Regions from separate parts of the Leucobacter sp. CX87 genome, predicted to be linked through region 2. Evidence: predicted binding sites of a transcription regulator. Region 2 holds the regulator's gene; the other holds the start of a gene.
The links. Region 2 encodes LexA, which represses DNA repair genes until DNA is damaged. Its sites were predicted from a motif close to TCGAACANNTGTTCGA; they were not measured.

Region 1: the regulator LexA is predicted to act here: its motif matches at 6,404-6,419, upstream of uvrA (excinuclease ABC subunit UvrA).

The regions. Positions count from the first base shown of each region.
Region 1 covers NZ_JAFIRI010000001.1:290,882-306,467, reverse strand. Annotated here, with positions in the region: gene whiA (DNA-binding protein WhiA) at 1-513, opposite strand, end outside; gene rapZ (RNase adapter RapZ) at 623-1,498, opposite strand; gene uvrC (excinuclease ABC subunit UvrC) at 1,495-3,420, opposite strand; gene uvrA (excinuclease ABC subunit UvrA) at 3,420-6,332, opposite strand; gene KOE53_RS01420 (GNAT family N-acetyltransferase) at 6,460-7,044, shown strand; gene KOE53_RS01415 (VOC family protein) at 7,077-7,475, shown strand; gene KOE53_RS01410 (GyrI-like domain-containing protein) at 7,477-8,094, opposite strand; gene uvrB (excinuclease ABC subunit UvrB) at 8,107-10,176, opposite strand; gene ndk (nucleoside-diphosphate kinase) at 10,294-10,710, opposite strand; gene KOE53_RS01395 (DUF4233 domain-containing protein) at 10,793-11,251, opposite strand; gene KOE53_RS01390 (bifunctional folylpolyglutamate synthase/dihydrofolate synthase) at 11,248-12,609, opposite strand; gene ileS (isoleucine--tRNA ligase) at 12,606-15,586, opposite strand, start outside.
Region 2 covers NZ_JAFIRI010000001.1:558,520-574,105, reverse strand. Annotated here, with positions in the region: gene KOE53_RS02755 (uroporphyrinogen decarboxylase/cobalamine-independent methonine synthase family protein) at 1-350, shown strand, start outside; gene KOE53_RS02750 (methylenetetrahydrofolate reductase) at 347-1,249, shown strand; gene lexA (transcriptional repressor LexA) at 1,246-1,917, opposite strand; gene KOE53_RS02740 (LysM peptidoglycan-binding domain-containing protein) at 2,170-2,574, shown strand; gene KOE53_RS02735 (histidinol-phosphate transaminase) at 2,579-3,661, shown strand; gene hisB (imidazoleglycerol-phosphate dehydratase HisB) at 3,693-4,301, shown strand; gene hisH (imidazole glycerol phosphate synthase subunit HisH) at 4,298-4,930, shown strand; gene priA (bifunctional 1-(5-phosphoribosyl)-5-((5-phosphoribosylamino)methylideneamino)imidazole-4-carboxamide isomerase/phosphoribosylanthranilate isomerase PriA) at 5,001-5,747, shown strand; gene KOE53_RS02715 (SseB family protein) at 5,756-6,658, shown strand; gene KOE53_RS02710 (branched-chain amino acid transporter permease) at 6,675-7,007, opposite strand; gene KOE53_RS02705 (AzlC family ABC transporter permease) at 6,994-7,656, opposite strand; gene KOE53_RS02700 (DUF1844 domain-containing protein) at 7,721-8,113, opposite strand; gene infC (translation initiation factor IF-3) at 8,443-9,060, shown strand; gene rpmI (50S ribosomal protein L35) at 9,121-9,315, shown strand; gene rplT (50S ribosomal protein L20) at 9,350-9,733, shown strand; gene KOE53_RS02680 (TrmH family RNA methyltransferase) at 9,839-10,639, shown strand; gene KOE53_RS02675 (Dyp-type peroxidase) at 10,636-11,829, opposite strand; gene KOE53_RS02670 (copper chaperone PCu(A)C) at 11,807-12,388, opposite strand; gene KOE53_RS02665 (copper resistance CopC family protein) at 12,467-13,183, opposite strand; gene KOE53_RS02660 (hypothetical protein) at 13,303-13,947, opposite strand; gene pheS (phenylalanine--tRNA ligase subunit alpha) at 14,037-15,089, shown strand; gene pheT (phenylalanine--tRNA ligase subunit beta) at 15,089-15,586, shown strand, end outside.

The DNA.
Region 1 (15,586 bases), 270 kb from region 2:
AACGCCCAGGCGTCCGGCCGCACCAACGAGGGCCATCGCGGCCTCGTTCGACGGGCAGACGACCTCGAGGCTGGCCGAGCGGCCGGGCTCAGTCAGGGTGCCACGGGCCAGGAATGCCCCGCGCCAGATGGCCGCAAGCTCTTCGCGCCCACCGGTGGTGAGCCGGTTCGGCAATCCGCGGATCTGACGACGGTGACCATCCAGCAGGCCGATCTGGCGCGCGAGGGTCTCGCCGTCCATGACGCGGACCAAGAATCCGGGAGCGCCCGGACGGGTGCTGGCGGGGTGGTGCTGGATCGCTTCGGAGCGAACGCCGTAGAGCTCTGCAAGTGCCCGGCGCAGACGCTGAACGATCTGCGGAGTGTGCAGTTCGGACTCGAGCGCGATCCGGCCCGAGATGGTGTGCAAACCGCCAGAGAAGCGGAGCACGGTCGTCGTTTCTGCGACTCGAACGCTGGTTTTTGCGGCAGCAAACTGCACGAGTTCGGTCTTCACGTCGGCCGTCGGTGACACTGCGGCTTCCTCTCTCACATGGGTTTGTTCCGGGTGGCCCGGAACATCATTTTGAGCCCCACGAGTATCCGTAGGGCAAAGAATAGTCGGGCGAGCGCTGCCCGTGGGATTATTCGCGACCGAGGTCGCGGTGGCGCACGCTCACGTGCACCCCAGGCAGCGCCGCGAGGCGGTCTGCCAGCTCCCGTGCCATGGCAACCGAGCGGTGCTTACCGCCGGTGCAACCAATTGCGAGCGAAGCGTGCCGCTTGTTCTCTCGCTGATACCCGGCAAAAACGGGGGCGAGTGCGGCCACATAGTGGTCGAGAAACTCTGCGGCACCCTCCTGCGCGAGCACGTACGACTTTACCTCGGGATCGACGCCCGTAAGTGCACGTAGCTCCGGCTCCCAAAACGGATTGGGGAGGAATCGCATGTCAGCAACGATGTCCACATCGGTCGGAGAGCCATACTTGAAGCCGAAACTCTGCACGGACAATTGCAGCCCGGGGGTGTCGTCGTCGGAGAACAGTTCGCGGGTCGCGGTCGAGAGTTCGTGCACGTTGAAGCGCGAGGTATCGATGACTACATCGCTCGAGGCGCGCAGTTCTTGCAGCCGTTCGCGCTCGAGCACGATCCCATCGCTGAGCGTGCCTTCTCCCTGCAACGGGTGCGGGCGACGGACAGCCTCGTAGCGACGCACGAGGACGTCGTTGGTCGCGTCGAGGAAGACCACGCGGACCGTAGCGTTCGCCCGAAGGTCTCGCACCGTCTGCTGGATGTCGTCGAAGAGGTCGCGGCCGCGAACATCGACCACCGCGGCGATCTTCGGCAACGCTCCCCCTGAGCGGTCTGCCATGTCGGCCAACGTCTTGAGCATCGGGAGCGGCAGGTTGTCGACGACGTACCAGCCGAGGTCCTCGAGCGCGTTCGCGACGGTGCTCCGACCGGCACCCGACATGCCGGTCACGATCAGGATCTCTTGCTCGGACTGCAAGGCATTCACGGGCTGTCCTCCTCGTCCGGCGTCTGGGTGGTGCGGTCGTCCTCTAGCGTACCCTCACTCGGGCTGCCAAGATGCCGAACTATTGACTCCGCCAGCTGCATTCCCACCCCGGGCGCCGCGGCAATCTCCTCGAGGCTGGCCGTCCGTAGTCGGGCGACCGAGCCGAAGTGACTGAGGATGGCCTTCACGCGCTTGGGACCGAGTCCCGGGATCTCGGAAAGCCGACTTGAGATGCTCGCCTTCCGAGTCTGACGCTGGAAAGTAATCGCGAATCGATGCGCCTCATCGCGGACGCGCTGCACCATAAACAGTGCCTCACTCGACCGAGGCAGGATTACTGGGAACGGGTCCCCCGGCAGCCACAGCTCCTCGAGACGCTTCGCGACCCCGCAGAGCACGACATCGGTGATTCCCTGCTCCTCGAGGGCGCGTGCCGCGGCCTTCACCTGTGGCTCTCCACCATCGACGATGAGCAGTTGCGGCCGGTCGCGGTAGCGGCTCACCGGGAGCTCTGCGGCGTCTTGAAGCTGGCGGAGTTGAGCGGCCCGACGGCTGACCACCTGGTAGATCGAATCGGTGTCGTCGGTCGTCTGCTCGATGCGGTACTTCCGGTACGCGCCTTTCGCGGGGAGGCCATCTTCGAAGACCACGAGGGACGCCACCACGCCCGTGCCCTGCAGATGCGAAACGTCGATGCACTCGATGCGGAGCGGGGCCTCGGTCATCCCGAGGGCGGATTGCAACTCAGCGAGGGCGTCGCTGCGGGCCGCGAGATCCGCCGTTCGTTTGAGCTTCGAACGAATGAGGTGCTCCCCCGCGTTGAGCACCGCACGATCCATGAGCTGCGCCTTGTCTCCCCGCTCGGGCACGCGGAGACGCACGCGACCCCTGCCCGGGCGCTTCAGTGACAGCGCGTCCTCGAGCGCCGAAGCGTCGTCGGGCAGCGTCGGCACCAAGATCTCGCCGGGCGGCTCGTGGTCACCCTCGTACGCTGACTGAACGACCTGCTCGAGCAAACTTCCAGGGGAATCGTCGAGTTCGACATCGACGATCCAGCTGCGCTCGCCACGCACCCTGCCGCCACGGATGATGAACTGGTGGGCCGCGGCCGAGAGCTCGTCATGACGCAGCCCGAATACGTCGAGGTTCACATCGGTGCGGAGCACCACCGCGTTGCGCTCAAGGACGTGCTCGACCGCCTGTACCTGGTCCCGCAGCCGGGCGGCCTCCTCATAATGCTGCTCGCGTGCCGCCTCCTGCATCTGCTCACGCAGCTCACGCAGGTGCACGCCGTCGTTCCCCGCGAGGAAGGCGACGAGCTGTTCGATCCGTTCCCGGTGCTCCTCGAAACTGACCTTCCCCGAGCAGGGACCGTGGCACCGCCCGATCTGCCCAGCGAGACAGGGTCGGCCCGACGAAATGGCGCGCCGGTAGTCAGCCTCGTTGCAGGTGCGCACCGGGAAGGCCTGTTGGAGCAGTGACACCGTCTCCTTCAGTGCCCATACTTTCGGGTACGGCCCGAAGTAGCGCGCGCCACGAATCTTTTCGTTGCGCGTGATCAGTACGCGCGGTGCGTCGTCCGCGAGCGTGATCGCCAGGTACGGGTACGTTTTGTCGTCCTTGAACTGCACGTTGAAGGGCGGGCTGAACTCCGTGATCCAAGTGTGCTCGAGCACGAGCGATTCCGTGTCGGTCGCCACGACCGTCCAGTCGAGACGCTGCGCGAGCATGAGCATGCGCTGGGTGCGCGGCTGCAGCGCATGCAGCGGCTGGAAGTAGTTTGCGAGGCGTTGGCGCAGGTTCTTCGCCTTGCCGATGTAGAGCACGCGCCCGTACTTGTCCGAGAACCGGTACACGCCGGGCGCGGTCGGGATCTCTCCCTGCGCCGGCCGAAAACTCGCCCGGTGGTCGGTTTCGGCCATCACGACTTCTTGGGCCGGCCCGCGCGCTTCTTCGGCGAGACACTCTGCGCCGGATCAATGCCGTCGCGCGCAAACATTTCCGCGAGGAAGTGCCCGGTGTGGCTCTCGGGAACCAGCGCAAGCGCCTCGGGCGTTCCGGTCGCGAGGACCGTGCCGCCGCCGGAACCGCCCTCCGGGCCGAGATCGATGACCCAGTCGGCCGCCATGATGACGTCGAGATTGTGCTCGATGGTCAGGACGCTATTGCCCTTCTCCACGAGGCCATTCAGCACGATCAGGAGCTTGCGGACGTCCTCGAAGTGGAGGCCAGTCGTCGGCTCGTCAAGGACGTACACGCTGCGTCCATTTGACCGCTTCTGCAGCTCAGTCGCGAGCTTAACGCGCTGTGCCTCGCCACCCGACAGTGTGGTCGCGCTCTGGCCGAGGCGCACGTAGCCGAGCCCGACATCCACCAGGGTCTTCAGGAATCGGTGAATCGAGGAGATCGGCTCGAAGAACTGCTCTGCCTCGGCGATCGGCATCTCGAGGACCTCAGAGATCGACTTGCCCTTGTACTTCACCTGTAGCGTCTCGCGGTTGTAGCGAGAACCGCCGCAGACCTCGCACGCGACGTAGACGTCCGGCAAGAAGTTCATCTCGATCTTGAGCGTGCCGTCGCCCGAGCAGGCCTCGCAGCGGCCGCCCTTCACGTTGAAGCTGAAGCGGCCCGGAAGGTACCCACGAATCTTCGATTCCTGGGTCTCGGCGAACAGATTGCGGATCTTGTCGAACACACCCGTGTAGGTAGCGGGATTCGAGCGCGGCGTGCGGCCGATCGGCGCTTGATCGACATGCACGACCTTGTCGAGGTGTTCCAGGCCGAGCACTCGGGTGTGCCGCCCGGGCACGAGACGCGCGCCGTTGAGCTGGTTCGCGAGAACCTTGTACAGGATGTCGTTGACGAGGCTCGACTTTCCCGAGCCGCTCACGCCGGTGACGGCCACGAAGACTCCCAGCGGGAACGTCGCGTCGACGTTCTGGAGGTTGTTTGCGCGCGCGCCCACGACAGTCAGCTCGCGGCCCGGTTCGATCGGACGCCGCGCGTGCCGCGCCTCGATCCTGCGCCGGCCGGCGAGGTAGTCACCCGTGAGTGACCGTTTGTTCGCGAGCAGGTCGGCGTAGCTGCCGGAGTGCACAACTGTGCCCCCCTCGACTCCGGCCCCGGGGCCGATATCGACGATCCAGTCCGCCGCCCGGATCGTGTCTTCGTCGTGCTCGACCACGATGAGGGTGTTGCCGAGCTCGCGCAGTTTCATGAGCGTATCGATGAGGCGTCGGTTATCGCGCTGGTGCAGGCCGATACTGGGTTCGTCGAGCACATACAGCACGCCGGTCAGGCCTGAGCCAATCTGTGTCGCGAGCCGGATCCGCTGTGCCTCTCCGCCGGAAAGCGTGCCCGCGGCGCGGGCGAGCGTCAGGTAACCGAGGCCGACCTCGATCAGGAAGTCGAAGCGCAGGCGAATCTCGCGGAGCACCTGCGCGCCGATTTTCGCCTCGCGCTCGGTCAGCTGGACATCCCGGAAGAAGCGCTGGGCCTCGAGCAGGCTGAGCTCAGTCACGGAGGCGATGGAGCTGCCGTCGATCGTCACCGCCAGGACCTCGGGCTTGAGGCGCTGCCCTTGGCACGCATGGCAGGGAACCTCACGCAGGAACTCCGCCCAACGCTCGCGGCGATTGTCCGACTCGGCCTCCGCGTACTGGCGCTCGATGAACGGGATGACGCCCTCGAACCCCGAGGAGTACTTCACCTCGCGGCCGAAACGGTTCTTCCAGCGCACGTTGACCTTGAAGTTGTTGCCGCGCAGGACGGCCTCCTGGACCTCTTCGTGCAGCTCACCCCAGGGCGTGGATAGGTCGAACTCGAGGTCGCGTGCGAGCGCGGCCAGTAGCTTTTCGTAGTACTGATACAGGCTCTTGCCCTGGCTGGTCCAGGGGATGATGACACCCTCGTCGATCGAGAGTGCCGGATCGCCGAGCACCAGCTCGTCGTCGACCGACATGCTCGTCCCGAGTCCTGAACAGGTCGGGCAGGCGCCGAAGGGAGCGTTGAAGGAGAATGTGCGCGGCTCAATCTCGGTGAGCTGCACCGGGTGCTGGTTCGGGCACGAGAGCTTCTCGGAATAGAGGCGGCTGCGTGCAGGATCTTTCGCATCGAGGTCGATCCGGTCAATCTCGACGATGCCGTTGGAGAGGCGCAGCGCGGTCTCGAGCGAGTCGGTGAGTCGGCCGAGCATGTCCGGGCCCGCGACCAAGCGGTCGACGACGACCGAGATGGAGTGTTTGATCTGCTTCTTCAGCTTCGGCGGGTCCGACAGCTGGATGACCTCGCCGTCGACGACCGCGCGGGCATATCCGCTCGCCGCGAGCTCCGTGAACAGGTCGACGAACTCGCCCTTCTTCTGCGTCACGACGGGAGCGAGCACCTGGTACCGGGTGCGCTCGGGCAGCTCCATCAGCTGATCTGCGATCTGCTGGACGGTCTGCGACGAGATCTTCTCGCCACAGACGGCACAGTGCGGGATGCCGACTCGCGCCCAGAACAGGCGCATGTAGTCGAAGATCTCGGTGATGGTGCCGACCGTCGAGCGCGGGTTGCGGTTCGTCGACTTCTGGTCGATCGAGACCGCCGGGCTCAATCCCTCGATGAAGTCGACGTCGGGGCGGTCCACCTGGCCGAGGAACTGACGCGCGTACGCGCTCAACGACTCAACGTAGCGGCGCTGCCCCTCCGCGAAGATCGTGTCAAACGCGAGGCTCGACTTGCCGCTGCCCGAGAGACCGGTGAACACGACCAGAGAGTCGCGCGGGATCGCGACGTCGACGTTCTGCAGATTGTGGACGCGCGCGCCCTGGACGCTGATTTCCGAGTGCATCGAACTGGAACGAACAGGGGCTGCGGGGGGCTGAATGCTCACCCGTTCATCCTATGGGCCAAAGCTGAGATTCGAAAGTGTGTTCGATCGTGTCGCCGGTGTCCTCCTCCCCCGTTACTGTGAGCACATGAACAGCCACGAGACCCCCACTCTTGCCGGTAGTCGCGTCCGCCTCGAGCCGCTCGGCCCGCAGCACCGAGACGATCTCGCCGATTCGGTGGGCCCAGGTGAGCTGTGGCGCACCTGGTACACGAGCATCCCGTCGCCCGAGGGAATGCTTGCCGAGATCGAGCGCAGGAGGGAAGCGCAGGCTGCTGGAACCCTCGCGCCCTGGGCGATCATCGACGCCGATAGCGATCGTGCAGTCGGCATGACCTCATATCTAAATCTCGCGCCGGCGAACCGCCGGTTGGAGATTGGGTCGACGTGGATCGGTCGGTCTGCCCAGGGCACCGGGATCAACGCCGAGGCCAAACTGCTGCTGCTGACGCGCGCATTCGACGAGCTGGACTGCCTGGCCGTCGAATTTCGCACCCATTGGCATAACCAGCAGTCGCGTGCAGCGATCGCGCGACTGGGCGCACATCAAGACGGTGTGCTGCGCAAGCACATGATCCTCGGGAACGGGACAGTCCGAGACACGGTCGTCTTCTCGATCACGGACGACGAATGGCCGGCCGTGCGGCTGGGGCTCGAGGCGCGCCTGCCCTAGCAAAAGGGCACGCGGGGGCCTACGCTCAAAGCATGAGTCTTCGTTTCAACTTCATCGGAATCGTCACCCGCGACCTGGCCGCCTCCCTCGAGTTCTACCGCGCTCTGGGGCTCGACATCCCAGACGGTCAGGACGACGCGGATCACGTTGAGATCGCGCTGCCCGGGGGCATGACGCTCGCCTGGGACCCGATTGAGACCATTCTCGGGTTCGACCTCAGCTACGTGATGCCCGCGGGCAGCCACCGCATCGCCTTCGCCTTCGCGGCGGACAGCCCGGCGGAGGTGGACCGCACAGTCGCGGAACTGTCCGCCGCAGGCCACAAGGTGCACACGGAACCGTTCGACGCCCCGTGGGGCCAGCGCTATGCGACGCTGCACGACCCGGACGGCAACGCCGTCGACATTTACGCGCTGCTTCCCGCTGACTGAGCTATGACTTGCGCACCGGCTGCCGGAGCAGGGTGCGCTGCTTGTCCGGAGTGACCCTGCGGAAGTCACTCAGGTAGATCTCGTGGTGCTTTCCCGCGAACTCAAGTCCGTTCGCGGGAATGAACTCTTCGTGCATCGTCGCGAGGATCCCGCCCTCCTGCTCAAAGGAGCCCACGTGCAGGGTCTGCACGCAGCGTCCCTCGTGCAGGGTCTCCAAGCGCACCTTTCCCAGAGCCGCAGGAGGGTGGTCCTTCGCGGTGACGGCAGCGACCGACTCGGCCACCTCGTCTGCGCCGAGCCAGTCGGGCACCATGATCATGAGCGTCCAGTCCCACTTGGACTGGTCTCGCGCCGACGTAAACACCGTCTGGTCCTCAGCCCACCACAGGCCCTCCAGCGGCGGAACCACGTAGTCGAGGTTTCGCGACTTGCTGGCAAACTTGAGCGCATATGCGAGCGGGAACAGCGCCTCGATCGCCTGGGTAAACGCGGGCTCGGTGTTGGGATTGCCGTGCCCGTCGACCATCAGGTACTGCCGCGGCGGCACGTCAATCACGCGGAACACGTGCGGTCGCGCCTGAAACGAGTCGAGCGTTTTCTTGAAATCGATCTTCGACACGGCATCCCTTCGCTAGCGGTGGCCAGCGGCGTCCATTTGACGCAACTCGCGCTTGAGATCGGAGACCTCGTCACGCAAGCGCGCGGCGAGCTCGAATTTGAGGTCCTCGGCCGCGGCGAGCATCTGCGCGGTGAGGTCCGCCACGAGTGATTCGATTGTCGCCGAGCCCTCCTCCGCGATCGCACCGGCGCGAGCGGCGACCTTGCTTTTCGGGCGCTGCGCCGCCCCGTGGCGTGACGAAAGCACCGCCTCAGTGTCGGCGGCCTCGCGGTTGAGCATCGCCGTGATATCGCCGATCTTCTTGCGCAGCGGGGTTGGGTCGATGCCGTGCTCGGTGTTGTACGCCACCTGGCGCTCGCGGCGACGATTCGTCTCGTCGATGGCCTGCTGCATCGAACGCGTGACGCGGTCCGCGTACATGTGTACCTCGCCCGAGACGTTACGTGCGGCGCGCCCGATGGTCTGAATGAGTGAGGTGCTAGACCGGAGAAAGCCCTCCTTGTCGGCGTCGAGAATCGCGACGAGCGACACCTCCGGAAGGTCAAGTCCCTCGCGAAGCAGGTTGATGCCGACGAGCACATCGAACACGCCCGCGCGCAGCTCGGTGAGCAGCTCCACTCGACGTAGCGTGTCTACGTCCGAGTGCAGGTAGCGCACCCGCACTCCGGCCTCCTCCATGAAGGTGGTGAGTTGCTCGGCCATCTTCTTGGTGAGCGTCGTGACGAGCACACGCTCGTTCTTCGCGGCGCGCACGCGCACCTGCTCGAGGAGGTCATCGATTTGGCCTTCGCTCGGCTTGACGACGATCTCCGGGTCAATGAGCCCGGTCGGGCGGATGATCTGCTCGACCACGCCGTCGGCGAGCTCCAGCTCGTACTTCCCCGGCGTCGCCGAGAGGTACACGATCTGTCCGACCCGGTCTTTGAACTCTGAAAACTTCAGTGGCCGGTTGTCGAGCGCACTCGGTAGCCGGAACCCGTGATCGACGAGGGTGCGCTTGCGCGACGCGTCGCCCTCGTACATCGCGCCGATCTGCGGCACGGTGACGTGCGACTCGTCAATGACCACAAGGAAGTCGTCGGGGAAGTAGTCGAGCAGGCAGTGCGGCGCCTCCCCCGGCTGCCGGCCGTCCATGTGCATCGAATAGTTCTCGATGCCCGAGCAGAAGCCGATCTGCTCCATCATCTCGAGGTCGAAGGTCGTCCGCATGCGCAGCCGTTGTTCCTCGACGAGCTTGTTCTGCCGTTTGAGCTCATCGAGGCGCTGGTCGAGCTCGAGGCTGATGCTGCCCATCGCCCGGTTCATTACCTCGCGGCTCGCGACGTAGTGCGACCCCGGGAACACCGAGACTGAGTCGACCTGTTTGATGACTTCACCCGACACGGGGTGCAAATAGTACAGGGCCTCGATCTCGTCTCCGAAGAACTCGATTCGGATGGCGAGCTCCTCGTACATGGGGATAATCTCGACCGTGTCCCCGCGCACCCGGAAATTGCCGCGCACAAACTCGATGTCGTTGCGCTGGTATTGCATGTCGACGAAGCGCCGCAGGAGGACGTCGCGATCGAGTCGGTCACCCACGACCAGTGGCACCATCGCCTCGTAGTACTCCTCCGGCTTGCCGAGGCCGTAAATGCAGGAGACGGTCGAGATAACCACGACGTCGCGTCGGCTGAGCAACGAGTTGGTCGTCGAGTGTCGCAGACGCTCGACCTCGGCGTTTACCGAAGAGTCCTTCTCGATGAATGTGTCGGTCTGTGGGACGTACGCCTCAGGCTGGTAGTAGTCGTAGTAGGAGACGAAGTACTCGACCGCGTTGTTCGGCATCAGCATGCGGAACTCGTTCGCGAGCTGCGCCGCGAGTGTCTTGTTGTGGGCCAGGATCAGCGTCGGGCGCTGGACCTGCTCGATGAGCCAGGCAGTGGTTGCCGACTTGCCGGTACCCGTCGCGCCGAGCAGCACGATATCGGTTTCGCCGGCGTTGATGCGGCCCGCGAGCTCGGAAATTGCCTGCGGCTGATCACCGCTCGGTTCATACTCACTGATGACCTCGAAGGGCCGTACGCTGCGCGTGGCTTCCATCCCGCCAGTCTACGAGCCGCCACCGACATTCTTCTCCGAAGCCGGGTGCCGGGATCCTGTAGGGACGAGAAAGGGGGCCGCGGCGCAACGCCACGGCCCCCTCGCAAGAAGCGGTGGTTACGCGAACCAGAGCGCGAGCTCGCGCGCGGCGGACTCGGGTGAGTCGGAGCCGTGAACGAGGTTCTGCTGCACCTTCACGCCCCAGTCACGGCCCAGATCGCCGCGGATCGTGCCGGGAGCTGCCGTCGTCGGATCGGTCGTGCCGGCGAGCGAGCGGAAGCCCTCGATGACGCGGTGACCGCTCAGGCGGATCGCAACCGACGGGCCGGAGCCCATGAACTCGAGCAGTGGCTCATAGAACGGCTTTCCCTCGTGTTCCGCGTAGTGCGCGGCGAGCAGCGCACGATCGGGGGCGACCAAGCGCAGGTCCACCAGCGTGTAGCCCTTGCTCTCGATGCGACGGAGGATCTCCCCCGTGAGTCCACGGGCAACCCCGTCCGGCTTGACCAGGATGAGCGTCTCTTCGACCTGCATTGCGGCCCCTTTCACTGCATGAAAATCTTGGGATGTGGCCGCTTTCGCGGCCGGAACGATTCTATTCGGTTGGTGTGTGATCTCACGCCGCCTGATGCGCCGCGGCCGACTGCCGGTCGAGGCGGGCGCCGACCACCATGCAGTACACCCACAGCGCCGTGAAAATGACGACGATGATGAGCGACGGCGGGAGCACGAACCCGGCGAGGAACATGAGACCGTGCACCACCCAGCCGAGCGTGAGCCCCACCTTGCCGAGACGCATCGTCCCGAGCGCGACGAGGATCACGGCGCACAGGCCGAGGCCACCCCAGATACCGAGTTCCCGGGGCTCAATCACCCCGAGACCGAAGACGGTCATGCCGGCGAGGAAGACGACGAAGAGCTCGAAGCCCAGCACGATTGACCCCAGAGCGCGCTGCGTCGAACGACGCGCGCCCCGGCCCCCAGCGAGGTGCATCGCTGCCCCCGCGCCCATCGCCTCGGACGGCGAGAGCACAAGCTCCTCGCCGCCGTCGGGCTGCGTCACCGGGTCGCTCACAGTGCGACCCCCCAATCGCCGGCGCGCGCAAGCGAGAGTGCCTCGCCCGCGAGCACCACCGAACCAGTGACGAGGACGGCGCGGCCGGGTGCTTCAAGGGCCCAGTCGCGGGCCTCGGTGAGCGCTTCGGTGAGCGAGTCGGTTTGCGTGACGCTGAGCTCACCCAACTCGGCGTCCGCAATATCGAGCAGCTCACCCACCTCGAGGGCGCGGGGCGAATCGGGGCGCGTCAGGATCATGCGGGCCGCGATGGGCGCCAGCGCCGAGAGCACGCCCGACGCATCCTTCTCCCCAAATATCCCGACGACGACCGCGAGCTCGCTGAACGAGAACGACTCGCGCACCGCCTCCGCGAGCGCGCGGGCACCGTGAGGGTTATGGGCGGCGTCCACATAGACGATGGGCTCGGTGCCAATGAGCTGCAGCCGGCCAGGGACGGTGAGCTGTGCGAGCCCCTCGTCGAGCACGGCCTCGGGCACGGGACGTGCGCCCCCGAAGAATGCCTCGACCGCGGCGATCGCGACGGCGGTGTTCGCCGACTGGTGGCTGCCGTGCAGCGGGACAAACGCGGGGTCATAGCTGGCCCCGGACGGGCCGACGACGTCGATCTGGCGACCACCGACCGCGAGTCGGTCACCCGACAGCTGGAAATCCCGGCCGAGGACGTGCAGTGCGACGCCGGTCTCCTCGGCGCGCGCGACGAGCTCGGCGAGCGCCTCGGGATCCTGCTCGGCGGAGACCGCGATCGCGCCGGCTTCGCCCATTCCCGGCTTCAGAATGCCGGCCTTCGTGCGCGCGATCTCGGCGATCGTGTCACCGAGGATGCCGACGTGGTCGAGCGCGATCGGCGTGAACACGGCGACGGTCGCGTCGGCGATGTTACTCGCGTCCCATGCGCCGCCCATGCCCACCTCGATGACGGCCACCTCGACGGGCGCGTCCGCGAACGCGAGGAACGCCAGCACCATCAGCGCCTCGAAGAACGTGACCCGGGACTGGCCATCGGCCTCGAGCTCGGCGTCCAGCACCTCGAGTGGCAGGGCAAGCTCCTCCCAGGCGGCGGCCAGCGCGTCTGGGGCGATCGGGTCGCCATCGATGCGGATGCGTTCCGTGAACTGCTCGAGATGCGGGCTCGTGAAGAGGCCCGTGCGCAGGCCATAGGCGCGCAGGATCGACTCGATGGCGCGGCTCGTGCTCGTCTTCCCGTTCGTGCCCGCGACCTGGATCACGGGGAACGTGGCCTGCGGCGCACCGGCGAGGTCGGCAAGCCGGCGCACGGGCTCCAGCCGGGGACGCGGGTGCGCCTCCCCCACTCGTTCGAGTAGTGCGGCGTACACCTGGGCGGCGTGATGGGTCATCGTCCGGCCTCCTCATCCTGCGTGGACTTCTGAATCGTGATGCCGATGCTGGCCTTGCCGGCGCCGAGCGCCGGCGCGACGCTCGCGGAAACAATCTGGTCCGTGCGGCCGTTCGTGCCGGCCGGGACCGTGTGCACCTCGTCGACCGCCGAGACGGAGAACTCGGTCGCGAGCGTCTCGCCTGCGATGAGCGCCGCGTGCGTCTCGAGGGCCGACGCGAACTCCGCGGTCGCCGCCAGCGCCAGCACGATGCGGTCGCTCACCTCGAGGCCGGCATTCTTGCGCGCCTCCTGCACCGCGCGGATCGAGTCGCGGGCGATGCCCTCCGCCTCGAGCTCCGGCGTCGTGTCGGTGTTGAGCAGCAGGAAACCGCCGCCCGGCAGCAGCGACAGCGCGGGCGCGTCGGCCTCGTCGTCGCCGCCGACCCGGAGGGTGAGTTCGTACTCACTCGGCTCAAGCGGGATGTCCCCGGCAATCACGACGCCGTCGACCTCCGACCAGTTGCCCGCCTTCGCTGCCTTGATCGCTTCCTGCACGCGCTTCCCGAGGCGCGGCCCGGCGGCGCGCGCATTGACGGAGAGCTGGCTGGTGATCCCGTGCTCGGCCGCACTGTCCTCAGTCTGCAGGGTCAGGCGGACGCTCTTCACGTTGAGCTCCTCGCGCAGGATCGCCGCGAACGGCTCGATCCTGCCCGGGTGTGCGGTCACGACGGTCAGCTCGGCGAGCGGGAGGCGCACGCGCAGCGAGTGCTGCTTGCGCAGTGCCAGCGCCTGCGAGGTGATCTGACGGACCTCGTCCATCGCGGCAACCAGCTCGGGGTCGACGGGGAACTCTGCGGCGTCCGGCCAATCCGTCAGGTGCACGGAGCGCCCGCCGGTCAGGCCCTGCCAGATCTCCTCGCCGATCAGGGGCATCATCGGTGCGGCCACACGCAGCGTGGTCTCGAGCACCGTGTAGAGCGTGTCGAACGCCTGCTGGTTCGCGGGGTCCGCCTGGGTCCCGCCCCAGAAGCGGTCGCGCGAGCGCCGCACGTACCAGTTGGTGAGCACCTCCGCGAAGTCGCGCAGGTGCGCGGCGGCGGCGGTCGAGTCGAGTCGTTCGAGCGCCGCACCGACCTCGGTCACGAGCGTCCCGGTTTTCGCCAGAATGTAACGATCAAGCGGATCGGTCGAGGACGTCGAACGCGTCGCCTCGGCGCCGTCCGCGTTCGCGTACATCCCGAAGAACGTCCAGGCGTTCCAGATCGGCAAGATGAACTGGCGGACCCCCTCACGGATGCCCTCCTCGGTAACGACGAGGTTACCGCCGCGCACAACCGGGCTCGCCATCAGGAACCAGCGCATCGCGTCCGAGCCATCGCGGTCAAAGACCTCGTTCACGTCGGGGTAGTTCTGGAGCGACTTCGACATCTTGTTGCCGTCCGAGCCCAGCACAATGCCGTGGCTGATGACGTTCTTGAACGCGGGCCGGTGGAAGAGCGCCGTCGCCAGCACATGCTGCACGTAGAACCAGCCGCGGGTCTGCCCGATGTACTCGACGATGAAGTCGGCCGGCTGGTGTGTGTCGAACCACTCCTGGTTCTCGAACGGGTAGTGCGCCTGCGCGAACGGCATGGACGCGGAGTCGAACCAGACGTCGAGCACGTCCTCGATGCGACGCATCGTCGACTGGCCGCTCGGGTCGTCGGGGTTCGCACGGGTGAGCTCATCAATGAACGGCCGGTGCAGGTCATCGGGACGCATGCCGAAGTCCGCCTCGATCTCGTCGAGCGAGCCGTAGACGTCGACGCGCGGGTACTCGGGGTTGTCGCTCTTCCACACCGGGATGGGCGAGCCAAAGTAGCGATTGCGGCTGACGGACCAGTCACGGGCTCCCGCAACCCACTTGCCGAACTGCCCGTCCTTCACGTTCTCCGGAACCCAGGTGATGTCCTGGTTGAGTCGCTCCATCTCGTCGCGGATCTCGGTGACGCGGACGAACCAGCTCGAGACCGCCTTGTAGATCAGCGGCGTACGGCAGCGCCAGCAGTGCGGGTACGAGTGCTCGTAGGAGGCCTGGCGGAGCAGGCGGCCAGCGTCCCGCAGCGCGCGGGTGATTCCGGGGTTCGCATCGAAGACCTGCTCGCCCACGAAATCGGTCACCGCGGGCAGGAAGCGCCCCCCGTCGTCCACCGAGAGAATCGTGGGGATGCCGGCGGCGTCGGTGGCTTCCTTATCGACCTCGCCATAGGCGGGCGCGAGGTGCACGATACCCGTGCCGTCCTCGGTCGTGACGTAGTCGGCGAGCAGGATCCGCCAGGCGTCGCCCGTCCCCCACTCGTCGGCGTCAGAGAAGTAGTTGAACAGCGGCGCGTACTGCACGCCTGCGAGCTCGGTGCCGACCAGCGTGCGCTCGATCGCCGCCTGCGCGTCCTCGGCGCTCGCGTACCCGAGCTCCTTTGCGTGGGCGGCGACCCGCGCGCACGCCAGGACGTACTGGTCCGCCGCGGCGGTGGCCCCCTCGGGGCCCGCGGGCAGGACAGCGTACTCAACCTCGGGGCCAACGGCCAGCGCGAGGTTCGTAGGCAACGTCCAGGGGGTCGTGGTCCAGGCAAGCGCGGCGGCGCCCTCGAGGCCGAGCTCGGCTGCGCGCGCGCCCTGCAGCGGGAACGTGACCGTGACGGTCTGATCCTGACGCATCTTGTAGACGTCGTCGTCCATCTTGAGCTCGTGGTTCGACAGTGGCGTCTCGTCGCGCCAGCAGTAGGGCAGCACGCGGTAGCCCTCGTAGGCGAGCCCCAGGTCGTAGAGCTGCTTGAAGGCCCAGATGACCGACTCCATGTAGTCGAGGTCGAGCGTCTTATAGCCCTTGTCGAAGTCGACCCAGCGGGCCTGGCGGGTGACGTACTCCTGCCACTCCTTCGTGTACTGCAACACCGAAGACTTGGCCTGCGCGTTGAATGCCGCAAGTCCCATCTCGTCGATCTCGCGCTTCTCGG
Region 2 (15,586 bases):
TGCAGGCGGCGAGCGAGCGCGACCCCGATCGCGTTGCCGCGCTCGTGGGGCGCGAGATCACTCGCCTGGGTGAACGGGCCCCGCACGTGCGCTTGGGCGTCACAAACCCGCTCACACCGAGGCTCGAGACGGCTGAGGAGGTGCGCGACCAACTGGTGCGGGCGGCCCGGTTCGTCCCGCCCGAGCGGCTCGGCTCAACGGACGACTGCGGCTTCTCGCCGTACGTCATCGACGACAAGCCGCGTCATGGCTCGGCGGATTTTGCGCGTGAGGTGGCGTTCGCGAAGATCGCGACCCGCGTTCGGGGCACCGAGCTGGCACGCGCCGAGCTCGCGGGGGTTGCCTCGTGAACGCCCTGCTGCTCACCGGATCCCGCCCAACCCTCGCCCGATTCTCGTTCGAGGTGTTTCCCGCCCGCACGCCGTCGGCGGCGCTCGCGCTCGGCCACGCGGTGCAGCACCTCTCGGCGGCCGAGCCCGACTTCATCTCGGTGACGTACGGCGCGAACGGGACGAACCGAGACGCCACGCTGGAGCTGTTGCAGTACCTGCGCCGGCACACCGACGCGTTGCCGCTCGCGCACCTCACGACCGTGGGGGACGACCGGGACGAGCTACGGCGTCAGATCAACGCCTTCATGGACTCGGGCATTCACGACTTCTTGGCGCTGCGGGGCGACCCGCCGGCGGGCCAGAGCGAGGCGGACGTTGCCTCCGCAATCTCGGCGGCCGAGCTCACCGCCCTTGTCACGCAGGTGCGTTCCGAACGCCCGGCGTTTACGAGCGTGGGGCGCACCGCCGTGGCGGCGTACCCCAACGGGCACCCGTCGACGCGGTCGCGTTCGGCCGACCTCGACTGGCTCGTCGCGAAGCAGGAGGCGGGGGCGTCGCTCGCGATCACGCAGCTGTTCTTCCATGCGGAGGAATACCTGGGCTTCGTCGACGAGGCGCGCGCGGCCGGGCTGACGATCCCGGTGCTGCCGGGGCTGATGCCGGTGTCGACGTCGGCGCAGCTGCGTCGTGTGGCTCAGCTCGCCGGACGACCGGCGCCGGCAACGCTCGAGCGTGCGCTGGAAGAGGCGGGCGGGTACGCCCCCGAGCTCGGGGTCGAGTTCACGCTCGCGCTTTCCCGCGAGCTTTTGGCGGGCGGCGCTCCCTCGATCCACCTGTACACCTTCAACCGGCACGAGCAGGTGCTCGCGGTGCTGCGAGAGCTCGGGCTGCTGACCCCTGACCCGGTGCGGGCCTAGACCGAGCGGAAGACCGCTACGACCTTGCCGAGAATGTCGGCGTGGTCGCCCAGGATGGGTTCGAACGCGCTGTTGCGCGGGAGCAGCCAGGTGTGGCCGTCGCGCTGCCGGAAGACCTTGACGGTGGCTTCCTCGTCGAGCATCGCGGCGACGATGTCGCCGTTCTCGGCGGTGTTCTGCTGGCGGATCACCACGTAGTCGCCGTCGCAGATCGCCGCATCGATCATCGAGTCTCCGACGACGCGGAGCATGAAGAGCTGACCGCCGCCGACGATTTGGCGGGGGAGCGGCACGAGCTCCTCGACCTGCTGCTCGGCCGTGATCGGAATGCCGGCGGCGATTCTGCCGACGAGGGGAACCAGGCGAGCTTCACCGGTCTCGGGGCCGTTCTCGGCCTCGCGGGCGCTGCGGCTTTCGGCGAGTTCGACCAGCACCTCGAGCGCGCGCGGTCGGTTTGGGTCGCGGCGAATGTAGCCGCCGAGCTCAAGGTTGCCGAGCTGGTGGGTCACGCTCGACAGTGACGCGAGGCCGACCGCGTCGCCGATCTCGCGCATGCTCGGCGGATAGCCGCGGCTCTCGACCGAGCGCGAGATGAACTCGAGAATCGCCCGCTGCTTCTCGGAAAGCGGCTTACCGCGGCCATTCGACCGGGTGGAGGAGCTGGCCATAGTGCAGTCCTTTCGGGCGGAACCACCGCGCAAACGTCAATGTCGGTGGTCCGTGGTTCAGTGAGCTCGTGTTCGAAACACTAGCCCCAATGTTCGAGCAAAAACAAACATCTGTTCGAGTGTCGCAAGGAATATATCGTCACGATGTTCGAATTTGAGCTTGCGAAATCGTTTGTTCGAAGATACATTCGAAACAAATGTTCGCATCGAACTGGTGCGGAGCGTCTCGAACGTACTGATCGAGGAGGAACAATGTCTGTCATCTCACTGCCCGTGTCGGGCATGTCGGCGTCATCAGCCACCGCCCGCACCCGGCTGCGGATTACCCGCCGCGGGCGCATCGTGCTTGCGGCGTTCGTATCGCTGCTCGTCCTCGGCGTCGTCGTGTTCGGCGCGGTCTTCGGCGCAGCTCAGGCCCAGGCGTCGAGCGAGTCGAGCCAGCAGGAGTTCGGCTACCTTGTCGTTCAGCCGGGCGACTCGCTCTGGCAGATTTCGAGCGGGCTCGATCCGAAGGCCGATCCGCGCGACCTGATCTCTGAGATCGTGCGCCTGAACCAGCTGGGGGGCTCCGACGTTGAGGTCGGGCAGACCCTGGCCGTACCGCTGCGGTTCTCCGACAACCCGAGCGTCGTCAAGGGGTCGGGTCTCGTAGACTAGCTGGGTGACCAGCCTGAGTGATCTTCCCCTCCGCGACAACCTGGTGGGCAAGCGCCCCTATGGGGCACCGCAAGACGCCGTGCCCGTGAGCCTGAACGTCAACGAGAACACCCATCCGCTGCCCGAAGAGGTCGTGGCGGACATCGCAGCAGCCCTGGTCGAGGCGGTGCGCGGGGTGAACCGATACCCCGATCGCGAGGCGACCGAGCTGCGCGAGGGACTCGCCGGCTATCTCGGTCACGGCCTGACCGCAGCGCAGTTGTGGGCCGCCAACGGGTCGAACGAGGTGCTGCAGCAGGTGCTGCAGGCGTTCGGTGGCCCGGGTCGTTCGCTCCTGAGCTTCACCCCGACCTACTCGATGTACCCCTTGCTCGCCGCGGGAACCGACACCGAATGGATCGGCATCGAGCGGCCCGAGGGCTACGCGCTCGACGCCGAGTTCGTCGAGGCGGCGATTCGCGAGCACGCTCCTTCGATCACGATCATCTGCACGCCGAACAACCCGACCGGCACGACGACGACGGCCGACGTCATTACGGCGGCGTACGACGCCACCGACGGGATCCTGATCGTCGACGAGGCGTATGCCGAGTTCGACGCGGAGAACCCGAGCGCGATCGCCCTGCTGCCCGGACGCCCCCGCCTGCTGGTCTCGCGCACGATGAGCAAGGCGTTCGCCTTCGCCGGCGTGCGGCTCGGCTATCTCGCCGCGGACGCCGCCGTGGTCGACGCCCTCCGCCTGGTGCGCCTGCCCTACCACCTGTCCGCGCTCACCCAGGCGGCGGCCACCACCGCCGTCCGGCACGCGGGCCCCATGCTCGCGACGGTGGCCGACATTCGCGTGCAGCGCGACCGCCTCGCCGTCGCGCTCCTGGAACTCGGCTATCGCGTCCACGACTCGGGTGCGAACTTCCTGCTCGTCGGCGGCTTCGCTGACCCGGCGGCGACGTTCACGGCGCTTCGCGAACGCGGCATCCTGATTCGCGATCTCGCGATCGAGGGCCACCTGCGGATGACGGCGGGAACCGAAGCCGAGACGACGACGCTGATCGCGGCGCTCACCGAACTGGCGCCGAACGACCGCTAGGGCGACCGGCGTTCTGGCTAGGATGGTGCACATGAGCGCAGCCCCCCGCACCGCAACGCTTGAGCGTGCGACGAGCGAGTCCCAGATCACCGTTTCCGTGAACCTCGATGGCACGGGCGAGTCGGATATCGAGACCGGCGTGCCGTTCTTCGATCACATGCTGACGGCGTTCGCCCGCCACTCGCTCACCGACCTCACGGTGCGCGCGAAGGGTGACATCCACATCGACGTGCACCACACCGTCGAGGACACCGGGATCCTGCTCGGCCAGGCCCTGCTCGAGGCGCTCGGCGATAAGAGCGGGATCTCGCGGTACGGCGATGCCCTCGTGCCGCTCGATGAGGCGCTCGCGCAGGCGGTCGTCGACATCTCGGGGCGCCCCTACCTCGTGCACAGCGGCGAGCCCGCCGGCTTCGAGTTTCACCTCATCGGCGGTCACTTCACCGGTTCAATGGTGCGTCACTTCTTCGAGGCCATCACGCTGAACGCGCGCCTGACGGTGCACGTCCGTCTCGTCGAGGGTCGCGACCCGCACCACATCGCCGAGGCGGAGTTCAAGGCGTTCGCGCGCGCTTTCCGACAGGCAAAGGAACTGGACCCGCGGGTCGCGGGGGTGCCCTCCACCAAGGGCGCACTGTGAGCCTGCCGCGCGTCGCCGTCCTCGAGTACGGTTCCGGCAATGTGCACTCTGCGGTGAAAGCGCTGGTGCGCGCCGGCGCCGAGGTCAGCCTGACCCGGGACCCCGTCGAGATCGCCGAGGCCGACGGGCTGTTGGTTCCCGGCGTCGGTGCGTTTGACGCCGTCATGCGGCAGCTCGAGAGCGTGACTGGTGACGCCATCATCGCGCGGCGGCTCGACGCCGGCAGCCCGGTGCTCGGCATCTGCGTCGGCGAGCAGATTCTGTTCTCCCGCGGCATCGAGCGCGGCGCTGAGACCGCAGGCCTCGCTCGCTGGCCGGGCACCGTTCGTGAGCTCGAGGCGCCGGTGCTGCCGCACATGGGCTGGAACACGGTCGAGGTGGCGGCAGGATCGGTGCTCTTCGACGGCATCGAGAACGAACGTTTCTACTTCGTACACTCGAACGCGGCGACCGAATGGGACACCGCCGCGGGCGCACCCGAGACGGCCCGCGTGAGCTGGGCCGAGCACGGTGAACGGTTCATCGCCGCCGTCGAGGATGGCCCGTTGTCGGCGACCCAGTTCCACCCCGAGAAGTCGGGTGAGCCCGGGATCCGGCTGCTTGAGAATTGGGTCCGCAGCCTGGGCTAGGCTGGTGTCTTGTTCCGTGCGGCCGCGAGGCCATTGGCCCGGACCTCCACGTTGCAAACAAGAAGGAACGATGAGCGAGTTCAACAAGCGCCCCAAGCTGGAGCTGCTGCCCGCGGTCGACGTCGCCGATGGGAAGGCAGTGCGCCTCACCCAGGGCGAGGCCGGAACCGAGACCAACTACGGCAACCCGGTTGACGCCGCTCTCGACTGGATCGAGCAGGGTGCCGAATGGGTGCACCTCGTCGACCTCGACGCGGCATTCGGACGCGGCAACAACGCCGCGATCCTGCGGAAGGTCATTCGTCAGTCGAAGGGCGTCAACATTGAGCTCTCGGGAGGCATTCGCGACGACGCGAGCCTCGAAGCAGCGCTCGGCCTCGGCGCCAAGCGCATCAACCTGGGCACCGCTGCCCTCGAAAACCCTGAGTGGACCCGCTCGGTGATCGCCCGGTACGGCGAGCGCATCGCGGTCGGCCTCGACGTGCGCGGCGAGACTCTGGCGGCACGCGGCTGGACCGAGGACGGCGGCAACATCTGGGACGTCATGGAGCGCCTCGAGAAGGTCGGTTGTGCACGGTACGTCGTGACCGACGTGACGAAGGACGGCACCCTCCGCGGCCCGAACCTCGAGCTGCTCACGCAGGTCCTCGAGCGCACGCACCGCCCGGTCGTCGCCTCGGGCGGCGTCTCGAGCTTGGACGACCTCGCCGCACTGCGCCAGCTCGTGCCGCTCGGCCTTGAGGGTGCGATCGTCGGCAAGGCGCTGTACGCAGGGGCCTTCACGCTCGCTGCCGCACTCGACGTCGCCGGGGACTAGCAGAGGCTATGGCCGCCAAGCAGCTTCCCTCCGAGGGATGGCCGGACGGGCAAAAGCCTGCACCCGGCCCCGCCCTGCCCGCAGGGTTGGTGCCCGGCGGCGACGTCGATTCCGCGGGATTCCCGTGGGAAGGTCGAACGTTCGACCACCACGGCACCGCGTTCGCCGGTGACGACGGCACGACTCCGGTCGCGGTGTCGGCAGCGGTGGCGCGGGTGCGTGAAGTGGGCGAGCGAAGCGCCGGGGGCGACCCGGCGGCGCTTCGCGAGCTCGCCGAGGCGCACGCCGACGCGGTCGCGGCTTTTGGTGCCGAGCGCTTTCTCGTCGCGCTGATTGCGGAGGCGGGCGAGCTCGGCGAGACCCCTGAGGGGCGCATCGTCGAGAAAACCCAGGAGCTCTCGATTGTGACGGTGGCGGCTCCCGATGGGCGCCGAGTGCTGCCGATCTTCAGCTCCGTCGAGACGATGCAGCGGTGGCACCCTGAGGCCCGGCCGATCCCGGTTCCGGGAGCGCAGGCGGCCCTCGCCGCGGCGCAGGAACACACCGACCTGATCATGATTGACGCGGCGACGCCCGAGCGCGAGTACGGCGTTCGCCGCACCGCGCTCGAGGCGTTCGCGCTCGGCCAGCGGGTGCTCCCGGGCTGGGCCGAGCCCGAGGTCGTAGCCGCGTTCGCGCTGAGCATCGCCGCGGAACCGGACGTGCTCGGCATCACGCTCGAACCGGGAGACCCATTGGCCCGCCTGATTGCTCCCGAGACCCGAGTGGTGCTGACGCTTGCCCCGGGCCTCGATCGGGCCGCGCTCGACGCGCTGCTGGCGCGGATGCAGCAGCGCTGGGCTGAGAGCGCGCTGATCGCCGATCGGGTGGACTCGATGACGGTGAGCCTGCGCGCTCCCGACCAAAGCTAAGCGGAATCCGCCCCTGCTAGGCCGGAAAGAACGCGATCAGCGCGACGTAGCAGGCGGTGCCGGCGCCGACGCTGAGCACCGTGCGGCGACGCGTCGCGAGGTGCACTGCCACCGTGACAGCTGCCGCGACCGGGACGGCCCACCACGTGCCGGGGCGCTCGACGAGTACCCCCTGCAGCGTGATGATCGCGAGAATCACGAGGATTCCCGCCGGCATCCATCGACCCATGCGGGTGATGAAGCGCGACTTGCGCAGCGGCTTCAGGATGGCGAACGGGATCGCGCGGAGGGCGAATGTGATGAGCCCCGAGATGACGATCGCGGCGATCAGGTACTCAGTGCTCGGCATGGGGGAGCTCTCCCTCCTCTGGGGCGACAGGCTCGTGTTCGCGCACGAGGGCGTAGCGAAGCGCGAGCAGCGCCGCGAAGAGGATCAGCGCGACGAGCATGGCTGCGCCCGGGGTCGCGAGGAGCGCCACGGAAGCCGAGACGCCGGCGAGCAGCACCGAGGGCAACTCGCGCTTCGACCGGAAGGCGTCGAGCGTCATCACGATGAAGAGCGCGCAGAGTGCGAATTCGAACCCCTCGATCGGCGCGGGCAGCGCGCTCGCGATCGCGAGACCCACGAGCCCACCGGCCACCCAGTAGGCGTGGCACGCGACCTGCATCGTGAGCATGCGGGTGCTCGAGTTCACCTCGCGCGGCATGAGCGCCGCGGTCGCGTACGCCTCGTCGATCATCGCGTAGACGGAGTAGGCGCGGGCAAACCCTGGCCTTACGACCTCGATCGGGAACGAGAATGCGTAGAAGACGTGGCGGAAGTTCACCGCGAAGACGGCCACTGCGATCGTGGAGAGCGGCGCGACGGCCGCGAGCATGGTGGTGAGTAGCAGCTCAACGGAACCCGCGAACACCACAATTGAGAGCGCTGGCGCCACCCAGCCAGGGAGGCCGACCTGCACGACGAGGAAACCGAGCGCGATGCCGAGGGGAAACACGCCGAGCCCGACGGACAGTGAGTCCGTCAGGCCCGCTCGGACGCGCTCGCCCCTGGTCGTGAGGCTAGATGACAGAGCCGGTCCACTTCTCGCCCGGGCCCTTGCCGGGCGCGTCGGGGATTGCGGACGCCTCGCGGAAGGCGAGCTGCACGGAGCGCAGGCCGTCGCGCAGTGGGCGCGCGTGCGAGTCACTGATCTCGGGGGCACCCGCCGTGACGAGCCCGGCGAGCGCGTTGATGAGCTTGCGCGCCTCGTCGAGGTCGGTCTCTTCCTCGGGGTTGTGGGCGAGTCCGCACTTCACTGCCGCGGCGCTGAGCAGGTGCACGGCGGCGGTCGTGATGACCTCGACCGCGGCGACGTCCGCGATATCGCGGGTGGCCTGCGAGACGGTTTCGCTGGAGGCGATGAGCGTCTCGTTCGTGGTGTCGAGTGGCTGCTCGTTGGGGGTCTCGCTCATGGGGTTCTATTTCTCTTTCTCGGCCAAGACCACAGCAAAAAGCTGCGGGGCCGTGTACTCGCTGCATCGGCGCTTTGGAAGGCGGCGGGTCTTCTGCTAAACTTGCTGAGGCTCTCGTTCATCCGATCGAGAACTGAAGTGGAGATTCTCCCACCCGCAACCAGTTACTAGGTTACCGGGTTGTTGACACCCCGTCGGTCAGTGTTCATCGCAGGCAGGCAGCTCTAGGGTGTAGTGCTTTGCGTGAACGCACGCCAGGCCCTGATCTTCGCCGACGTGGCACCCCAGAGTTGGGGAGCCGTCGCCCCACGAGATCAGAGGAGCCGGCGATCAGCGATCCCCGTACGAATGACAGAATCCGCGTCCCCGAGGTTCGCCTGGTAGGTCCAGGCGGCGAGCAGGTTGGTGTGGTGTCCATTGACGCAGCCCTGAAGCTTGCGGCTGATGCAGATCTCGATCTCGTCGAGGTCGCCCCGAACTCAGTACCTCCCGTCGCCAAGATCATGGACTTCGGCAAGTACAAGTACGAGGCGGCGCAGAAGGCCAAGGAAGCCCGGCGCAACCAGGCCAACACGGTCCTCAAGGAGGTCCGCTTCCGCCTGAAGATCGATACGCACGATTACGAGACCAAGGTCAAGCGCGCGATTGGCTTCCTGGGTCAGGGCGACAAGGTCAAGGCAATGATCCTGTTCCGCGGTCGCGAGCAGTCGCGTCCCGAGCAGGGCGTGCGTCTGCTGCAGAAGTTTGCGGAAGAGATCGCCGAGTACGGCACCGTCGAGTCGAACCCGATGATCGATGGCCGCAACATGGTCATGGTCGTCGCGCCGCTCAAGAACAAGTCCGAGGCGAAGGCCGAGCAGAACGCTCGCCGCGCTGAGGCAAAGGCCACCCGGCGCAACGTCTCTGATGAGACGAGCGCCGAGCAGCCCGAGACTTCGGCCGAGTAACACACTCGTCCGGCCCACACGTCGTCGCGAGAGCGACACGCACAACACAAGGAGAAATTGATGCCTAAGCAGAAGACCCACTCGGGGGCGAAGAAGCGCTTCAAGCTCACCGGTTCCGGCAAGCTCATGAAGCAGCGTGCGGGCATGCGCCACAACCTCGAGGTCAAGTCCTCGAAGCGCAAGCGCAGCCTGAACGCGGACGCGATGCTCTCGAAGGGTGACGCGAAGCAGGCCATGAAGCTGCTCGGTCACTAGGTCCCCACACTTTTTTTGAATAGGAAGAACTGAAATGGCAAGAGTAAAGCGGGCGGTAAATGCCCACAAGAAGCGTCGCGTAATCCTTGAGCGTGCAGAGGGCTACCGCGGTCAGCGGTCGCGCCTGTACCGGAAGGCCAAGGAGCAGCTGCTCCACTCGTACACCTACGCCTACAACGATCGTCGTAAGCGTAAGGGTGACTTCCGTCGCCTCTGGATCCAGCGCATCAACGCTGGCGCTCGCCTGAACGGCCTGACTTACAACCGCTTCATCCAGGGCCTGGCTATTGCCGGCGTTGAGGTTGACCGTCGCATGCTCTCGGAGCTCGCCACGAACGAGCCCGCAGCGTTCGCCTCGATCGTTGAGGTCGCGAAGAAGGCCCTGCCTGCCGATACCTCGGCGCCCAAGCAGGCCTAAGCTCTTCCCGCTTCATGCACAAAGCCCCGTCGGTCTTCCGGCGGGGCTTTGTTGTGTGTCGGCCCGTTCACCGAACGTTTTCCCGGCCGGCGATAGACTGGTGGGGTGATGGAGAACCCGCGCTCCCCAAGCGTGCGCCGTGCGGCGAAACTGGCGAAGAAGTCCGAGCGTTTGGCGACCGGGCGGTTCTTGCTCGAGGGACCGCAGGCCGTGCGCGAGGCGCTGATGTACCGACCCGACCTGGTCGACGAGATATACGCGACCCCGAAGGCGCTTGAGAAGCACCCCGAGCTGGGGGCGCTCGCGAACGACCACGGTCGCAGGATCGACGCGGCAAGTGACATCGTCATCGCTGCGATGGCCGACACGGTCACCCCGCAGGGTGTCGTGGCCGTGGCCCGCGCCTTCCCGACCGCGCTTTCCGCCGTGTTCGCCGAGAAGCCCCGGTTGGTCGCGATCCTCAACGAGATTCGCGACCCGGGCAACGCCGGCACGATCATCCGCGCGGCGGACGCGGCCGGCGCGGACGCCGTTATTTTCGCGGGGGAGTGCATCGACCCTTTCCACCCGAAGGTCGTGCGTTCGACGACCGGATCACTCTTCCACATCCAGGTCGCGCTCGCCGGAGACCTCGCCTCGCTCCTGGAGCTCGCCCGCTCCTCAGGGCTCCGGGTGCTGGCTGCGGACGTTCGTGGGGACGACCTCACCGATGCCCGCGACGACGGTACCCTCGCTGAGCCCGCGGCCTGGCTGTTTGGCAACGAGGCGCGGGGGCTCAGCGAAGAATCGCGCGCGCTCGCAGACCGCTCGCTGAAAGTCCCGATCTACGGCGCCGCCGAGTCCATGAACCTGGCGACCGCCGCGTCGGTTTGTCTGTACCAGTCGGCGTTCGAGCAGCGCCGCTAAGCGAACAGGCTCGCGCCCAGCATGCCTCCGGGGCGCCAGCCCCCTGGGACGGCGAACACCGCCGATCCGGTGTGCGTGACCCACTCGTTGAGCAGATCGAGCTCGTCGAGGCGACGCTGAATCGGCACGAACTGTGCGAGTGGGTCGCGCTGATAGCACGCAAAGAGCAGCCCCTGCTCGGTCCCGTCGTCGTAGTTCACCGCACGGCGATAGATCCGCTCGGCCGGGTCCTCTGAGCGGGCGCGCCGAATGTGCGCGAAGTCCGGGATGACGGTGAGCCCGAGGGAGTCGGTCGCCGCGAAGTCCGGCTCGTCATGCTCTCGCGCACCCGTGAGCGGAGCCCCGTTCTTCAGCGTCCGCCCGATCGATTGTTCTCGGCCGGGCCGGTCGACCTGTTCCCAAGTGTCGAGCTCCATCCGGATGCGCCGCACCACGAGCGCGCTGCCGCCCGAGAGCCACCCCGTGTTGTGCCAGACGAGTCCCGCAAAATCCGGAGAATCGGGGGCGGGATTCACCGTTCCGTCGACCTGCCCCATGAGGTTGCGCATCGTCGTCTTCGGGTGCTCGGCCCCGCGTGCGCGCCGGAAGCCCTGCTGCACCCAGCGCGGGGTGGCGAACGAGGCGAGGCTGCGGTGCAGCATGCGGGACGCGTGGGACACCGCGATCGAGTCGTCCCCGGCGATCACGAGCAGCAGGTCCCCGCCGTCGTGGCGGCCGTCGAGCGCGTCGCGAGAGAACGCGGGCAGCGCGGCGAGCCAGGTGGGACGCTGTGCAGGATCCACCCGGTCGACGAGGCCCCCGCCAAATCCGACGGTGACGGTGAGCCCTGCCGGCACCGCGGCCAGCTCGGGCTCGCTGTCCGCGAGGGGAGCCTCGCCCGAGGTCAGCGCTTCGATATCTGCCGTCAAAACCCGGAGGAGGCGGCGCACCCCGTCGCGATCGACCTCGGGGCGAAGGTCATACGCGGCGTAGCGATGCTGGGCGGCCGGCGCCGAGACGATGCCGGCCTGGTGCTCCCCGTGACACGAAACGTGTTCCTGGCCGAAGCGATGCTCGAGGGGCGCGGGGGCGGGTGCGCCGCCCCGCAACGCGACGGCCGTGGCCCCGGCGCCGATCAGCGCGCCGGCGCCGGCCGCGCCCCCCGTGAGGAGGGCGCGGCGGCTGAGGTTAGTGCTCGGTCGCATGGTCATCGTGCTCGCCCGGGGCGTACTCTTCTTCGGCGCCGGCGGTGTCACGCACCGGAACCAAGACGTCGAGCGTCGTGCCGTCGGAGAATTGCAGGGTAACGGTGATCTCGTCGCCGGGCAGGAGCGGGGCGGTCAGGCCCATCAGCATGAGGTGCTCGCCGCCGGGGGCGAGCTCCCGCGAACCGCCGGCCGGGATGTCGAAGTCGCCCGACAGTTTCCGCATGACCATGGCGCCGTCGACCATCGCCATCTCATGCAGTTCGACCGAGGACGCGGCCGTGGTTTCGGCGCCGACCAGGGTGAGGGGAGTTTCGCCGTGGTTGACGAGGGTACCGAACGCGGCGCTCATATCGCCGGCGCCAGACTTCGCCCAGGCCTGTTCAAGCGCGGCGCCCGCGTGCTCTGACGCGGTGCTCTCCGTCGCCGAATGTTTGGTGATGCTGGGCGACTCCGGCGCAGAGCACGCTGCGAGGCCGAACGTCGAGACGACGACGAGGGCACCAGCTGCGGCAAGGCGAGCGGTACGGGGACGGAGGAGAAGGGAGTTCAGAGAAATACGCATAGTGAAGTCAGCTTTCAGGAATTGCCGGGCGCGCGAAATCGCGCCGCCTGCGGCGGGGAAAATGAAGGAAGGGTGGCGCTATTCGGTCGGTGCGCCGGTGGTGTCCGCGCTATCCGTCGCGCCAGCTTCGCTCGCGCGCTTCTTCCGGCCAGAGGCGCGAACCGCAAACACGACGGCGCCCGCTGCGAGCACGCCCGCGACGCCCAGGCCGATCCAGGGCCACGGCGAGGCCTGGCCGGCCTCAGCATCCAAGGTGTGCATCGTTTCGTCGTGCGAGTGCTCTTCGGTCGATTCCGAGTCCTCGTGCGAGTGCTCTTCCTCGGTCTCGGGAACGGCCGGGGTCTCGTCGCCCTCGGACGCCGCGCCGATGGCGAAGCTCTGCGTGCCGCTGATGGGGTGACCGTCCTGCGACACCACCCGCCACACGACCGTGTAGCTGCCGTCGGCGAGATCGGGGTTGAGCGCCTGCACGACCTCAGTGCCGGCGACGGTCGGCTCGCCAGCTGCGACGGAGGAGCCGTCGGGGCCCGTGACGTTCACCACGGTGCCGACCTCGATGATGTTGTTGTTGAAGCTCAGCGTGAGGGACTCGGGCGCCGTCGCGACGACCTCGCCGTTCGCCGGGGTCGTGCCGACGAGCTGGTCGTGCGCGAGCGCGGGACTCGCCGGGCCGAACGCGAGGGCGAGGGCTGCGACGGCCGTGCCGAGCACAGCGCCGAGTCCGGCACGTGAACGGGACGAACGGCGTGAGTGCGCCGCCGCGGATGCGGGGGCGTGAGTGGAGATAGAACGCATAAGAAAGACTCAATTCTCCCGGATGCCGGGGCATCGAACGGGATGGAGTGCGGCCCTGCCGTTACAAAGCAGGCGCCACGAGGGATGAGTATGTAGTCGTCTTCGGGGAACGCGAAGCGTTAGGCCGAGTACGCGACCCATCCCGGAGGGCCCCGATGCGAGATGGACGCCCGGGCAGTCGCCAGCGGGCGTGCGGGAGTGTAGCCGAACGTCGAGACGCGCCCGCCGCGCGGAAGCGCGAAGGAGCGGGCGGGGAGCTTTCCGACGAGCTGAGCACCGAGGGACGCGAGTGCCTCTCGGATGCGCACCAGCGCATCCTCGCCGAAGCGCAGCATCGCTACCGTGACGAGGGCTGCGACGGCGTGCGCCGCAAGCATCAGCCAGCCGGCGCCGGAGGAATCAAGTTGCGGCACGAACTGGCCGAGCGCGCCCAGGTGCTCCGCGTGCGGCGATGCGGCGGCGGCGAAGCCGGATCCTGCAGGAACTGGGCCCTGTGTGGTGACCGCGCCGATCGAGCCGAAACTCCAGTGAAACAGGCCTTGGCTCAGCGCCACTGCGAGTGACGTCCGCCAGAGCGAGCGTTCACGTCCGGCGAGCGCGACACAGAGGGGAAGCACGACAATCGTTGTCGCGACAAGTGCGACCGGGGCCGGGGTGTTTCCGCCCACGAGCATGTGCGAAGCCGCAGCAAGGAGCGTCGCGAACGCGGCAAACCAGGCACCGCGCATGACGCGACTGCCTCGGCTCATTCGTGTGTGCTCCACGCCCAAGATCATATCGCCCTGACGGAAGCGCCCGTACCCTGAGCGCGGACGGCCGGAGAAGGCCGCCAACCCGGCTAGAATCGGGTCTCGTGTCAGACAGCAACCCGAACTCGAATCCGATCACCCCGGAGGCCGCCGAATCAGCGGTGAACGCAGCGCTCGCCGCATTCGCCGCGGCCGACAGCGTCGCCGAGCTGAAGACGGCCCGCACCGAGCACGCAGGGGAGGGTTCTGCGCTCGCGCAGCTGAACTCCCGCATGCGCGAGGTGCCCAAGGACGAGAAAGCCGCGACCGGCAAGCTCATGGGCCAGGCCCGTGGCCGCGTCGAGCGCGCGTTCGCTGAGCGCGAGACCTCGCTCGCCGCAGTCGAAGCGGCCGAACGGCTCGTCGCCGAGACGGTCGACGTGACCGAGGCCCCCGCCCGCGCTCGGGTCGGCGCGCGCCACCCGCTGGCGCTCCTGCAGGATCAGATCTCCGACGTCTTCATCGGGATGGGGTGGGAAATCGAAGAGGGCCCCGAGATCGAGCACGAATGGTTCAACTTCGACGCCCTCGGCTTCGATCCGGACCACCCGGCACGCGCGATGCAGGACACGTTCTTCATCGAGCCCGCGGACCGTCACCTGTTGCTGCGTACCCACACTTCGCCGGTGCAGATCCGCGCGCTGCTGGGCCGCGAGCTGCCCGTCTACGTGCTGGCTCCCGGCCGCGTGTACCGCACCGATGAGCTCGACGCGACGCACACTCCTGTCTTCCACCAGATCGAGGGCATCGCGATCGATCGCGGCCTGACGATGGCACACCTGCGCGGCACGCTCGAGCACTTTGCGCGCCAGATGTTCGGCGAAGGGGCGAAGATTCGCCTGCGCCCGAACTTCTTCCCGTTCACCGAGCCGTCCGCCGAGATGGACGTCTGGCAGCCGAACGCCAAGGGCGGCGCGCGCTGGGTGGAGTGGGGCGGCTGCGGCATGGTCGACCCGAACGTGCTCGCGGCGGCGGGCATTGACCCCGCCGAGTTCCAGGGCTTCGCCTTCGGCATGGGCGTCGAGCGCACCCTCCAGTTCCGCCACGACATCAACGACATGCGCGACATGGTCGAGGGCGATGTCCGTTTCAACACTCAGTTCGGAGGCCTGGTCTAATGCGTATTCCGCTCAGCTGGCTCGGCGAGATCGTCGACCTTCCCGCAGATGTCACCCCCGAGTCGGTCCACGCGGATCTTGTCCGCGTCGGCTTCGAGGAAGAATCGGTGCGCCGCTTCGACGTGACCGGCCCGATCGTGGTCGGCCAGGTCCTCGAACAGATCCCCGAGCCTCAGGCGAATGGCAAGACCATCAACTGGTGCCAGGTTCGCGTGGCTCCCGAGGGTGAGCTCGCTGCCGACGGCGGCGAGGACGTCCGCGGCATTGTCTGCGGCGCCCACAACTTCACCGTGGGGGACAAGGTCGTCGTGACCCTGCCCGGCGCGGTGCTGCCCGGCGACTTCGTGATCGCCCCGCGACAGACCTACGGCCACGTGTCGGACGGCATGATCGCCTCGGCACGTGAGCTGTCACTCGGCGACGAGCACGACGGCATCATCGTGCTCTCGACCCTGGGGCTCGACCCCGAGGTCGGCACGGACGCGAAGGCCCTGCTC